3 regions of the Stenotrophomonas sp. STEN225 genome follow, and region 2 is predicted to be linked to each of the others. Evidence: predicted binding sites of a transcription regulator. Region 2 holds the regulator's gene; each other region holds the start of a gene.
The links. Region 2 encodes HrcA, which represses chaperone genes, less so after heat shock. Its sites were predicted from a motif close to TTNGCACTCNNNNNNNNNGAGTGCNAA; they were not measured.
Positions count from the first base shown of each region.

Region 1 (4,498 bases), on a different contig from region 2:
AGGAGCTGCGCGATGCCGGCCTTGGCGAGGCGATCGACGCGCTGAATGACAATCCGCTGCCTTCGCTGCTGGTCATCACCCCGGGGCAGGGCAAGGACGATGCGCGTCTGGCGCGTGCGCTGGAAAGCCTGCCCGAGGCCGATCTGGTGCAGCACGATGCGCTGTGGCGGCAGCGTCTGGATGCGTGGCTGGCGTTCGGCGCGCGGCTGGTACAGGTGCTTTCGGTGCTGCTCGGCGTCGGCGCTGCGTTGGTGGTCGGCAACACCGTGCGCCTCGACATCCAGGCACGGCGCGAGGAAATCGGCGTGCTGCAGCTGCTCGGCGCCAGCGATGGCTTCATCCGCCGGCCCTTCCTGTATCTGGGCGCCTGGTACGGGCTGGGCGCCGGCGCGGTGGCGCTGGCCCTGATCGGTGTTGCCGGCGCCGCCCTGCGCGCGCCGCTGGCTGACCTGTCACGCAGCTACGGCAGCCCGTTCGTGCTGCACGGCCTGGACCTGCTGCATGGCAGCCTGGTCCTGCTGGGCACGCTGCTGCTGGGATGGCTGGGCGCGTGGCTGGTCACCGGCCACTTCCTCCGCCAGACCCGCCCGACCGACACCTGAGACCGGCATGCAACCGCAAGCGCTGAAGCACCTTGAAGGGCCCGCTACGCGGGTGATGGTGGTCGACGGTTCCAAACTGGTGCGCAAGCTGATCGCCGACGTGCTGCAGCGTGATCTGCCGGGCGTGGAGGTGATCGGCTGCGACAGCATCGAGGATGCCCAGCAGGCGCTGGCGCAGGGGCCGGTGGACCTGGTCACCACCTCGCTGACCCTGCGTGACGGCGACGGCCTGGCGCTGGCGCGGACGGTCCGCGAAGCTGCCGGCCAGGCGTACGTGCCGGTGATCGTGGTCTCCGGCGATGCGCAGCAGCATCTGGAGCAGCGGCGCTTCACCGAGTACGTCACCGACTATTTCGACAAGGCGCTGGGCCATGAGGCGCTGGCGACGTTCATCCGTGGCTATGTGCAGCCGCAGACCATTCCCGGGGCGACCATCCTCTACATCGAGGACAGCCGGGTGGTGGCGGAGGCGACCAAGCGCATGCTCGAACGCCAGCAGCTCAACGTGCTGCACGTGGTCAGTGCCGAAGAGGCCTTCACCCTGCTCACGGCCGAATCGCTGGGCCGCAGCCGCCACCGCATCGACCTGGTGTTGACCGACGTCACCCTGAAGGGCGAATTGAGCGGACGCGACGTGGTGCAGCGCGTGCGCGTGGATTTCGGCTACGGCAAACGCCGACTGCCGGTGCTGGTGATGACCGGCGACGGCAATCCACACAACCAGACCGGGTTGCTGCAGGCCGGTGCCAATGATCTGGTGCTGAAGCCGATCGAGGAGCGCCTGCTGGTGACCAAGGTGCTGTTCCAGCTGCGCCTGGCCCGCTTGAACGATGGACCCCTGTTGCGATGACCGATGACGTAGTGGACACCCCGACGATCCAGCTGGAACCGAGCTGGAAGCAGCAGGTCGGCGATTACCTGTTGCAGCCGCAGATGCGCGAACTCTCCACCTTCCTGCGCCAGCGCAAGGCGGCCGGCGCGGCGGTGTTCCCGCCGGGGCCGCAGATCTTCGCGGCGTTCGACGCCACGCCGTTCGAACAGGTGAAAGTGGTGATCCTGGGCCAGGACCCGTACCACCGGCGCGGCCAGGCGCACGGACTGAGCTTCTCGGTGCCCGCCGGCGTTCCGGTGCCGCCATCGCTGCTGAACATCTACAAGGAGATCGAGGGCGACCTCGGCATCCCCCGTCCCGATCACGGCTGCCTGGTGCCGTGGGCGCAGCGCGGCGTGCTGCTGCTCAATGCCGTGCTGACGGTGGAGGAGGGCAGGGCCGGCGCCCACCAGGGCCGCGGCTGGGAAGGCTTCACCGACCACGTGGTGGATGTGCTCAACCGCGAACGCGAAGGCCTGGTGTTCATGCTCTGGGGGGCCTACGCGCAGCAGAAGGGCAAGGTCATCGATACCCGGCGCCACCGTGTGCTGAAAGCCCCGCATCCCTCGCCGCTGTCGGCCCATCGTGGCTTCCTCGGCTGCCGGCATTTCTCGATGGCCAACGACTATCTGCAGCGTCGCGGGCAGGCGCCGATCGACTGGGCGCTGCCGCCGCGCGCGGCGCTTTGACCTCCACAGGCGGCCGGGCCTGAACACCGGGCAACGTTTCCTGGCCTGAATGGGCCTCCGGAACGGCCCGTTCAGCTCCGCTTGACCGGAATCGGCCGGTTTCCAGCAGGTAATTGGTTGAATTCCAAGGGATTGTGAATCCCGAAAAGCGCGCTCGCCACTGTCATCAAATCGCGCTACGGTAGGGCTCTGTTTGGGACCAGTGTTGCATCAATAGGATGCTGGAACTTTTTCCTCCTTTAGCAGTCCAAATCCCGGACTGCTAAGATGGGTGCCTATGAGCCAGAACACCTCTACTGCCCTTGTGGCAAACAATCTCCCGATTCCCAGTGCGCTCGGTTCGCTGGACGCCTACATCGGTGCCGTGCACCAGATCCCGGTGCTGTCGGTCGATGACGAACAGGACCTGGCCCGTCGCTTCCGCGACGGCAACGATCTGGACGCTGCCCGTGAGCTGGTGCATTCGCACCTGCGCTTCGTGGTGCACGTGGCCCGCGGCTACAACGGCTATGGCCTCGCCCTGGGCGACCTGATCCAGGAAGGCAACATCGGCCTGATGAAGGCGGTCAAGCGCTTCGACCCGGACATGGGCGTGCGCCTGGTCTCCTTCGCCGTGCACTGGATCCGTGCCGAGATGCACGAGTTCATCCTGAAGAACTGGCGCATCGTCAAGGTCGCCACCACCAAGGCGCAGCGCAAGCTGTTCTTCAACCTGCGCAAGTCGAAGACGCGCCTGGGCTGGATGAACGCCGCGGAAGTCAGCGCGGTGGCCAAGGATCTGAACGTGTCCGAGCGCGAGGTCATGGAAATGGAGTCGCGCCTGTCCGGTCGCGATATCGGTTTCGATGCGCCCAGCGACGAGGATGATGATCATGCGCCGCCGTCGCCGGCCGCATACCTGGTGGCCAACGATGAAGATCCGTCGATGGCCTACGAGCGTGCCGACAGCGAGGACAACCAGCTGCAGCTGCTGCGCGAAGGCATGGCCGAACTGGATGCGCGTTCGCGCGACATCATCCGCCGCCGTTGGCTGGATGCGGACAGCAAGGTGACGCTGCAGGAACTGGCAGACGAGTACGGCGTGTCTGCCGAACGCATCCGCCAGGTCGAGGCGAATGCCCTGAAGAAGATGAAGGCGCTGTTCACCGCGTAAGGCATGGATCTTAGGTTCGGTTCCTATTTCCGGAACCCGTTCTGATGAAAAGCCCCGGCGTTGGTTGGGGCTTTTTTTGTTCGGCCGGCATGGCAGTTGGTAATGCAGGCCGCTGATCGGCTGCTTCAGTAGTACCAGCCCATGGCTGGCAGTCATGCGCTTCCGGTGGCCGTTCAAGCCCTCGCGAGGTTTATAGCCAAGGGCCTGGTCCAATTCAGAATGGTCCCTTTGGCCTCAGTCCTGGAGTTGGACTCCGATCACTGCCTTCCTGTGCTATGAATGCCAAGCCTTGCTTCAAGGCTCTTTCATGGATTGGAATGATGCGCAGGTTCGGGGGAACTGCAGGCGGTGTGTCGACCCGCTTCGGGGCATTTGAAGATCGAACTCGCAAGCTTGGTGTCATAGGCGCCTGGCTGTGCTGCCTGCTGCTGATGGGCCTTGGCCTGTCACCATCCGCAATCGCCCAGACAACGATCACATACATTCACACTGATGCCCTCGGCTCGGTTGTGGCCGAAAGCGATGCCAACGGCAACGTCATCAAACGATATGACTACGAGCCCTACGGGGCCGTGGTAGGCGGTCAGGTCACGGATGGACCTGGGTACGCCGGACATGTGAGTGACTCGGCCACAGGGCTGAGCTACATGCAACAGCGCTACATGGATCCACAATTGGGTGTGTTTTTGTCAGTGGACCCAGTCACCGCTCACCAAAAGCCAGTTGAGCAGTTCAATAGGTATCGGTACGCGAACGGGAATCCCTACAGGTTCGTCGATGCGGATGGAAGGCAGGCCGCAGAGCGATTCGTTGAGCAGCATCGGAGGGATATTGCTGCCGGAAATGGCGCCGTATACGAGCCGATGAGACCGGCCGCAATCGCTGTTACAGCGGCAATGGCTGCCCCAGTGCTGATCGAAGCTGGCATGGTTGCGATGGCCAATCCAAGTGTCATATCAGCAGCTACCAGTATCGCTGCTGATATCGCAGGAGTTACAGGTGCCGGTGGAGCAGGTGTGGCGGCATCCAAAGCTCTGAGTGTTGAAGGTCGGGCACTTCTGAATTCCCGACCTGTGGGAAGTGCACTCAAAGCCGACGCTGGGCACAATTCGGCGACCTTTATGCGAGAGACGGCTGCAGAAGCGGGTGTTCATACTCCGTTGACAGGGGGTGACGGCGTGGT
Region 1 is NZ_JBRRBV010000010.1:26,588-31,085, forward strand. Features, by position in the region: gene ftsX (permease-like cell division protein FtsX) at 1-602, shown strand, start outside; gene ACVOJ1_RS11550 (response regulator) at 610-1,452, shown strand; gene ung (uracil-DNA glycosylase) at 1,449-2,162, shown strand; gene rpoH (RNA polymerase sigma factor RpoH) at 2,440-3,315, shown strand; gene ACVOJ1_RS11565 (RHS repeat domain-containing protein) at 3,633-4,498, shown strand, end outside.
Region 1: rpoH (RNA polymerase sigma factor RpoH) is a predicted target of HrcA. The motif match lies at 2,402-2,428, and genes of this name have one in related genera.

Region 2 (4,498 bases):
CAGGCCACGCGGCGCCGGCTCGATGCCGGACAGGTCGAACTTGGCCAGCGACTTGTTGAAGCGGGCCTGTTCGCGCTCACCCTGCAGCACGTGCACGGTCACGGCCGACTGGTTGTCCTCGGCGGTGGAGAACACCTGCGAGGCCTTGGTCGGGATGGTGGTGTTCTTCTCGATGATCTTGGTGAACACGCCGCCCATGGTTTCGATGCCCAGCGACAGCGGGGTCACGTCCAGCAGCAGCACGTCCTTGACGTCGCCGCCCAGCACGCCACCCTGGATCGCCGCACCCAGTGCCACGGCTTCGTCCGGGTTGACGTCCTTGCGCGGCTCCTTGCCGAAGAACTCGGTCACCGCCTGCTGCACCTTCGGCATGCGGGTCTGGCCGCCGACCAGGATCACTTCGCTGATGTCGCTCGAACGCAGGCCGGCATCGTTCAGGGCGACGCGGCACGGCTCGATCGACTTCTTGATCAGGTCTTCCACCAGCGCTTCCAGCTTGGCGCGGGTCAGCTTGATGTTCAGGTGCTTCGGACCCGACGCGTCAGCGGTGACGTACGGCAGGTTCACTTCGGTCTGCTGGGCGCTGGACAGCTCGATCTTGGCACGCTCGGCAGCGTCCTTCAGGCGCTGCAGGGCCAGCGGATCCTTGCGCAGGTCGATGCCCTGGTCCTTGTTGAACTCTTCCACCAGGTACTCGATGACGCGGTTGTCGAAGTCTTCGCCGCCCAGGAAGGTGTCGCCGTTGGTGGCCAGCACTTCGAACTGCTTCTCGCCGTCGACGTTGGCGATCTCGATCACCGAGACGTCGAAGGTACCGCCGCCCAGGTCGTACACAACGATCTTGCGATCCTTGTTGTCGCCCTTGTCCAGGCCATAGGCCAGCGCGGCCGCGGTCGGCTCGTTGATGATGCGCTTGACGTCCAGGCCCGCGATGCGGCCAGCATCCTTGGTGGCCTGGCGCTGGCTGTCGTTGAAGTAGGCCGGCACGGTGATGACCGCTTCGGTGACCTTCTCACCGAGGAAGTCCTCGGCGGTCTTCTTCATCTTCTCCAGTACCTTGGCCGAGATTTCCTGAGGCGCCATCTTCTTGGCGTCGCTGGTCGCCACCCACGCATCACCATTGTCATGGGCGAGGATGCTGTACGGGACGTGGGCGATGTCCTTCTGCACCTCGGCGTCGGTGAACTTGCGGCCGATCAGGCGCTTCACCGCGTAGAAGGTGTTCTTCGGGTTGGTCACCGCCTGGCGCTTGGCCGAGGCACCGACCAGGACTTCGCCGTCCTTGGTGTAGGCGACGATCGACGGGGTGGTGCGATCGCCTTCCGAATTCTCGATGACGCGGGCCTTGCCGCCGTCCATGATCGCCACGCACGAGTTGGTGGTGCCGAGGTCGATACCAATGATCTTGCCCATGGGGGAGACTCCTGAGAAATGCTGTGTGGATGTCAGTCCGGCCGCTCGGCCGGTGGATGAATGGGATGTGGGGGAGGCTCGTGGAACATTCAAGCCATCTCCCGAACGCTGTGTTCAGCCGTTCAAGGTTCGCCGGGCATGGCCCGGCGATGACGATCCGGGGGTAGCGCCGGGCCATGCCCGGCGGCCGCTCCCGGATCGACCGCTCAGTCGGCGGCCACCACCACCAGCGCCGGCCGCAGCAGGCGCTCGTTGAGCAGATAGCCCTTCTGGAACACGGTCACCACGCTGCCCGGGGCGGCGTCCGGGGCCGGCACCTGGCTGATCGCCTGGTGGTGCTCCGGGTTGAACGGCTGGCCGGTCGGGTCAATCAGGACCAGGCCGTTGTCGGCGGCGACCTTCAGCAGCTGCTTGTAGGTCAGCTCCAGGCCCTCGCGCAGCGGGTGCGGGTCGTCGCCGGCGGCCTTCAGGCCGGCATCCAGGCTGTCGAACACGGGCAGCAGTTCGCCCAGCAGCTTCTCGTTGGCGAACTTGCGGGCCTGCTCGATGTCGCGGGCCACGCGCTTGCGCTGGTTCTCCAGGTCGGCGCGCTCACGCAGCGCATCGGCCCTGACCTGCTCGACTTCCGCGCGCAGGCGCTCCACTTCGTCATTGACGCCTGCTGCGGCGGCCGCGTCGGCGGCGCTCTGCTGGGATTCGAAATCTGGATGTTCGTGGTTCATGTCTGGGTCCCTGGCGGTCACTCCCCGCCTCCACCCACCCTAGTGTGGGCGGGATGCTGCGTTTCAAGCGTCCGCGGCACCGGATCCGCGTCCGGTCGGTGAAAAGGCCGCCCCCAGCACGTCGGCGGTGGCCTGTACCAGCGGGATCATGCGGTCGTAGGCCATCCGCTTCGGCCCGATCACCCCCAGCACGCCCAGCACCTGCCCGTTGGCCGCATACGGGGCGGTCACCAGCGAAACGCCCTGCAGCGGCATCATCCCGGTCTCTTCGCCGATGAAGATGCGCACGCCCGGGGCCTGGATGGTCCGCTCCAGCAGCTGCAGGATCTCGCGCTTGCTGGAAAACAACTCGAACAGTTCACGCAGGCGCTCCAGGTCGGACAGGTCCTGGACCCCCATCAGGCGCGTCTGGCCCGCCACCAGCATGTCGTCGGCCGCGGGCTGCAGGGCCTGCTCGGCCAGTTCGATGCTGTGCGCCAGCAGCTGCTCCAGCTCGGAGCGGGCATCGCGCAGCTCCAGCAGCAGGCGCGCCCGGATCTCCGCCAGCGGCAGCCCGGCGAAATGGGCGTTGAGGTAATTGGCGACCTGCTCCAGCTGGCCCGGCGCGAAGTCCTGGCGGGTTTCGATCACCCGGTTCTGGACCTCGTTGTCGGCGAACACCAGGATCGCCAGCACCCGGCGGCCGTCCAGCGCCACGAAATCGATCTGGCGGAAGGCGAACTGCTCGCGCCGCGGCGCGCTGACCACGCCGACGAAGTGGCTCATCGCCGACAGCAGCTCGGAGGCACTGCCGAGCAGGGCCTGGGTGCTGCCGCCACCGGCCAGTTCCTGGCGCAAGCGGGCCAGCTCGCCCTCGCCCGGCGGCTGCATCTGCAGCAGGCTGTCGACAAACACCCGGTAGCCATGCGCGGTCGGGATCCGCCCGGCGGAGGTATGCGGCGACGCCAGCAGGCCCAGGTCCTCCAGGTCGCCGAGGATGTTGCGGATGGTGGCCGGGCTGACTTCCAGCCCGGCCACGCGCGCCAGCGTCTGCGAGCCCACGGGCTCACCATCCTGGATGTGGCGCGCGATCAGCGTGCGCAGCAGATGGCGCGCGCGCGGGGCGAGTTGGTCGGCGGAACCGTGCATGGAATCAACCTGTGAGACACGGAGACTAGATAATGGCGCCGGATCACCTTGGCAAGCCATTGGACCGCCCGCGTGCGCGTGCTAGCGTTGCGCGGCTCAGATACCCCCAGACCCATGCTCAGACACCTATCGATCAAGGATTTCGCCGTCGTCCGCGCTACCGAACTTGAATTCGGGCCTGGCATGACCGTGGTTTCAGGCGAGACCGGCGCCGGCAAGTCGCTGATGGTCGACGCGCTGGGCTTCCTGTCCGGCCTGCGCGCCGACAGCGGCGTGGTCCGCCACGGTGCCGCCCGCGCCGAGCTGTCGGCCGAGTTCGCGCTGGAGCATCTGCAGGCCGCACGCCAGTGGCTGGCCGACAACGAGCTGGACGATGAGGACCAGTGCCAGCTGCGCCGCGTGATCCGCGCTGACGGCGGTTCGCGGGCCTGGATCAACGGCCGCCCGGTCACCCTCGCCCAGCTGGGCGAACTGGCCGCGCTGCTGGTGGAAATCCACGGCCAGCATGAACAGCAGGCCCTGCTGGCGCGTCCTTCCCAGCTGGCCCTGCTTGATGCCTATGCCGGCAACGAGGAAGAGCGCCGTCAGGTCCGCCGCGCCGCAGCCGCCTGGCAGGCACTGGTCGATGAATCCCTGGCGCTGTCGCAACAGGGCGACGTCAGTGACCGTATCGGTTTCCTCGAGCATCAGCTGCGCGAACTGGACCGTGAGGATCTGGAGCCCGAATCGATCCTCGCGCTGGGCGCCAGCCATCGGCGCCAGGCCCATGCCAGCGCGCTGCTGACCGCCTGCCAGGCCGCCAGCAACCAGCTCAACGGCGACGAGGGCAGCTCGGCGCTGGATCAGCTGCAGCAGGTGCGGCACGAACTGGCCCGGCTGATCGAACACGACCCGCGCCTGGGCGAGGTGGACAGCCTGATCGAAAACGCGTCGATCCAGCTGCACGAAGCCCTGTCCCTGCTCGACCGCGTGCACGACGACCTGGATGCCGACCCCGAACAGTTCGAGGAGAACGAGCGCCGTCTCGGCCGCCTGCACGACCTTGCCCGCAAGCATCGCGTGCCGATGGACGAACTGGGCGCGCAGCGCGAGCGCATGCATGCCGAAGTGGAGCAGCTGCGCGGCGCCGACGAGCGGCTGCAGCGCCTGGCCGGCGAGATCGACAAGGCCGCGGCCGCCTGGCGGGTGCAGGCCGAAGCACTGAGCGCAAGCCGGCGCAGTGCTGCGGCCGCGCT
Region 2 is NZ_JBRRBV010000004.1:38,317-42,814, reverse strand. Features, by position in the region: gene dnaK (molecular chaperone DnaK) at 1-1,413, opposite strand, end outside; gene grpE (nucleotide exchange factor GrpE) at 1,620-2,135, opposite strand; gene hrcA (heat-inducible transcriptional repressor HrcA) at 2,199-3,263, opposite strand; gene recN (DNA repair protein RecN) at 3,378-4,498, shown strand, end outside.

Region 3 (4,498 bases), on a different contig from region 2:
GAGTTCATACGGATGCAGTTCGACGATCCGTGCCATCGCTGCCTCCACGCGGCTGGCCGTAGTCTTCACCAGCAGCTGCAGCTCGGCATCGGTAGTGACCTCGCCCTGCCAGCGGTAGGTCGACTGCGCCCCTTCCAGGCGCGTCACGCAGGCGGCCAGGCGCTCGCCGACCAGCGCATGCGCGATGCGCTCGGCACTGGCCCGGTCCGGGCAGGTGGTCAACAGCAGCAGGACGGGATCGACGGTCGGCATGACCGTCGAGTATAGGGCCGCCGCCGGATCAAGGTCCGGCGGCGGCGATGGACCGCTGCGTTGCGCGGTCAGTTGGCCAGCTGGCAGGTCGCCGGCTTGGCCGAGGTGAACAACGCCGGCGTCGCCCACTCGGGGTGGTCGATGAACGGGTTGCGGTTGCCCTGGAAGCTGTAGATCACGTCGTTGCGCGCGCGCTCGGCGTCGTCCGGCGGATCGGACAGATGCCAGTCGATCAGGGTCGAGAGCAGGCCCATGTAGGCCGGCGAACTGCTGGTCCTGACGATCCGGCTGCGGTCGTCGGTCAGCTCCAGGTCCGGCTCGGACTGGCCTGTGGCTGCATCCTTGCCGCCCTCGTAGCGGATCGCCATGTACATCACCGCGCGCGCCATGTCGCCCTTGCGATGGCCCCACACCTCGAAGGTGCCGGTGTTGCCGTCCGGCGTGCGCACCCAGTTGGAATTGCCCGGGTAGCCGCCGCTGCCGCCGCCATGGCCGTTGTTGGCCTCGGTGGCGCGCTCGCCACAGTTGGCATCGCACTTGCCGAACGGCTTGTTGCCGCGGTCGGCATTCCACTGCGCATCGGTCAGGTACAGCATGTGGGTGTCGGTGTAGGGCGCGTAGGGCAGGCCCTTGTCGCCGGTGGTGCTGGCAAAGCCCAGCGAGTTCGGCCAGGTGTGCTCGCGGTTGTAGGTCAGGCCGCTGCCCGTGCCAGCGCGATCGCTGACCTTGGCGTAGCTGCGGTTGCGATAGGCATCGAGGATGCGGTTGGGATTGTTCGGATCCTCGTCGGCGATCTCCAGGATGGTCCAGGTGCTGGTGCCCGACCCGCTGTACGGATAGGCGGTGTGGCCCTTGATGGTCGCGTGCAGCGAGCAGCGCAGCTGGCTCGGGCTGGAGGTGTTGACCCTGGAGTAGTAGCCCGCCGGTACGCCGGGATTGCCCGGATCGGGGTTGCCCGTGGCGCTGGCCACGGTGAAGGCGATGCGGCTGTCGGCAGCCGGATGCGCGCCCTGCAGGTCGGTGATGCGCGCGGCGCGGATGTCGAAGCGGCAGGCCTCACCGGCCACCAGCGCGGTGTTGGTGGACAGCTTCACGCTCCTGCCGCTGGCCGGGTGGGTCAGCGGTACGCTGCCGGAGGCGCCGCAGCTCAGCGCGAAGGCGCCGCTGGCCAGGTTCACCGTCTCGCTGAACACCACTTCCAGATCGGCCGCGGCCGGGAACGTGCTGCTGCCCTGGGCGGGGGTGGTGGTGGACACCGATGGCGGCGTATTGGGACCGGGCGTACCCCCACCGCTGAAGGTCTGGCCGTTGTTGCAGCTGCCGAAGGTCTGCGTCGCCGATTCGGCCCAGGTGAAGTGGGCGTACTGGCTGCCGCTGCCCGTCAGCTGCAGTGAGGTGCCAGGGGCCGTGCTGTTGGTCTCGGCCACCGGAATGTTCTGGCTGGTCATGCCTGCGGCAGGACCGCCGGAGGCAGTGATCGTGCCCTCATAGCTGAGGAACTGGACCACCTTGCCGCTGGCGTCGACCAGCGCGATGCCGTCGTTGGGACCGTTCTGGATGCCGTTGGTCGGATAGCTGACCACGGCCAGGGTGGCGCTGCCGCACCCGGCGGCGCTGCCGGCAGGGACGGCCGTGTTGGCGTACACCGAAGCGGCCGACGGCGTGCTGCCGTTGTAGAGATACAGCCGATAGCCGGACAGATCCTCGCCGGCGGTGGCCACGACCTCGATCGCCTCGCCGACGTCACCGGCTGCGGTGCTGTCGTCGTAATGCAGTTCGTTGATGAAGACCTCGGCCTGGGCCGGCGCGGTGGCCAGGGCCAGCACGCAGGCGGTGGCGAGCGGGGACAGCAATCGCATCGACGACTCCTTGTGATTGGGAATGCGCGGCCGAGCCTAAGGCCGATCCAGTGACACTTTGTCGTAAATGAACGTCAGATATCTGACAGTGCGACGTTGGTCACCTAATTCGGGGCCACCCCACCGCACTGCCGCAGCGTCCGGCGCGGAAACTTTTTTCGCGACGCCCCTTGAAAGCCTCCCGGGGGGCTCCATCTCTGCCGTGCTCCCGACCTTGTCGGGTTTCTTCACGTGCGGTTCTGGCACTCGCCTGGTGCGAGTGCTAACATCGCCGGACTTTTTTAGACCAATCAATCACTTAAGAGGTCTCCTATGAGCATCAAGCCGCTGCACGACCGCGTTGTGGTCAAGCCGATCGAAGCCGACGAAATCTCCGCCGGTGGCATCGTCATCCCCGACTCGGCCAAGGAAAAGTCCACCAAGGGTGAAGTCGTGGCCGTCGGCCCCGGCAAGCCGCTGGACAACGGCAGCGTGCGCGCGCCGTCGCTGAAGGTCGGTGACAAGGTCATCTACGGCCAGTACGCCGGCAGCTCGTACAAGAGCGAAGGCGTCGAGTACAAGGTCCTGCGCGAAGACGACGTGCTCGCCGTCATCGGCTGAGCCCCGCCGCGACCTGTTTCAACCTGATCCCCACATCCCAGCCGCCGGGCACGGCCCGGCGCGACCAATGAGGTAATTGCAATGGCTGCCAAGGATATCCGTTTCGGTGAAGACGCCCGTTCGCGCATGGTGCGCGGCGTCAACGTTCTCGCCAATGCCGTCAAGGCCACCCTCGGCCCGAAGGGCCGCAATGTCGTGCTCGAGAAGAGCTTCGGCGCCCCGACCATCACCAAGGACGGCGTCTCCGTCGCCAAGGAAATCGAACTGGCTGACAAGTTCGAGAACATGGGCGCGCAGATGGTGAAGGAAGTTGCTTCGCGCACCAACGACGACGCCGGCGACGGCACCACCACCGCCACCGTGCTGGCCCAGGCCCTGATCCGCGAAGGCGCCAAGGCCGTTGCTGCCGGCATGAACCCGATGGACCTCAAGCGCGGTATCGACAAGGCCGTCGTGGCTGCCGTCACCGAGCTGAAGAACATCTCCAAGCCGACCGCTGACGACAAGGCGATCGCCCAGGTCGGCACCATCTCGGCCAACTCGGACGAGTCGATCGGCCAGATCATCGCTGACGCGATGAAGGAAGTCGGCAAGGAAGGCGTGATCACCGTTGAAGAAGGCTCGGGCCTGGACAACGAGCTGGACGTGGTCAAGGGCATGCAGTTCGACCGCGGCTACCTGTCCCCGTACTTCATCAACAACCAGCAGTCGCAGACCGCTGACCTGGATGACCCGTTCATCCTGCTGCACGACAAGAAGATCTCCAACGTCCGTGACCTGCTGCCGGTGCTGGAAGGCGTCGCCAAGGCCGGCAAGCCGCTGCTGATCGTGGCCGAGGAAGTCGAAGGCGAAGCGCTGGCGACCCTGGTGGTCAACACCATCCGTGGCATCGTCAAGGTTGTGGCCGTGAAGGCCCCGGGCTTCGGCGATCGTCGCAAGGCGATGCTGGAAGACATGGCCGTGCTGACCGGCGGCACCGTGATCTCCGAAGAAGTGGGCCTGTCGCTGGAGAAGGCCACCATCAAGGACCTGGGCCGCGCCAAGAAGGTGCAGGTCTCCAAGGAGAACACCACCATCATCGACGGCGTGGGCGACAAGGCTGCGGTCGAATCGCGCGTTGCGCAGATCAAGACCCAGATCCAGGACACCTCCTCGGATTACGACCGCGAGAAGCTGCAGGAACGCGTGGCCAAGCTGGCCGGCGGCGTTGCCGTGATCAAGGTGGGTGCGTCCACCGAAATCGAAATGAAGGAAAAGAAGGATCGCGTCGACGACGCCCTGCACGCTACCCGTGCAGCCGTTGAAGAAGGCGTGGTTCCGGGCGGCGGCGTTGCACTGGTCCGTGCGGTCACCGCGCTGGCCGGCCTGAAGGGCGCCAACGAAGACCAGAACCACGGCATCCAGATCGCCCTGCGCGCGATGGAAGCCCCGCTGCGCGAGATCGTCGCCAACGCCGGCGAAGAGCCGTCCGTCATCGTCAACAAGGTCAAGGAAGGCAGCGGCAGCTTCGGCTACAACGCCGCCACCGGTGAGTTCGGCGACATGCTGCAGTTCGGCATCCTGGACCCGACCAAGGTGACCCGTTCGGCGCTGCAGAACGCGGCCTCGATCGCTGGCCTGATGATCACCACCGAAGCCATGGTTGCCGAAGCTCCGAAGAAGGACGAGCCGGCCCTGGGCGGCGCCGGTGGCATGGGCGGCATGGGTGGCATGGGCGGCATGGACTTCTAAGGTCTGCGTTGTTCCCGATGAAGTGAAAAACCCCGCCGCAAGGCGGGGTTTTTTTG
Region 3 is NZ_JBRRBV010000010.1:70,862-75,359, forward strand. Features, by position in the region: gene cutA (divalent-cation tolerance protein CutA) at 1-252, opposite strand, end outside; gene ACVOJ1_RS11755 (endonuclease) at 321-2,111, opposite strand; gene ACVOJ1_RS11760 (co-chaperone GroES) at 2,424-2,711, shown strand; gene groL (chaperonin GroEL) at 2,793-4,442, shown strand.
Region 3: ACVOJ1_RS11760 (co-chaperone GroES) is a predicted target of HrcA. The motif match lies at 2,351-2,377, and genes of this name have one in related genera.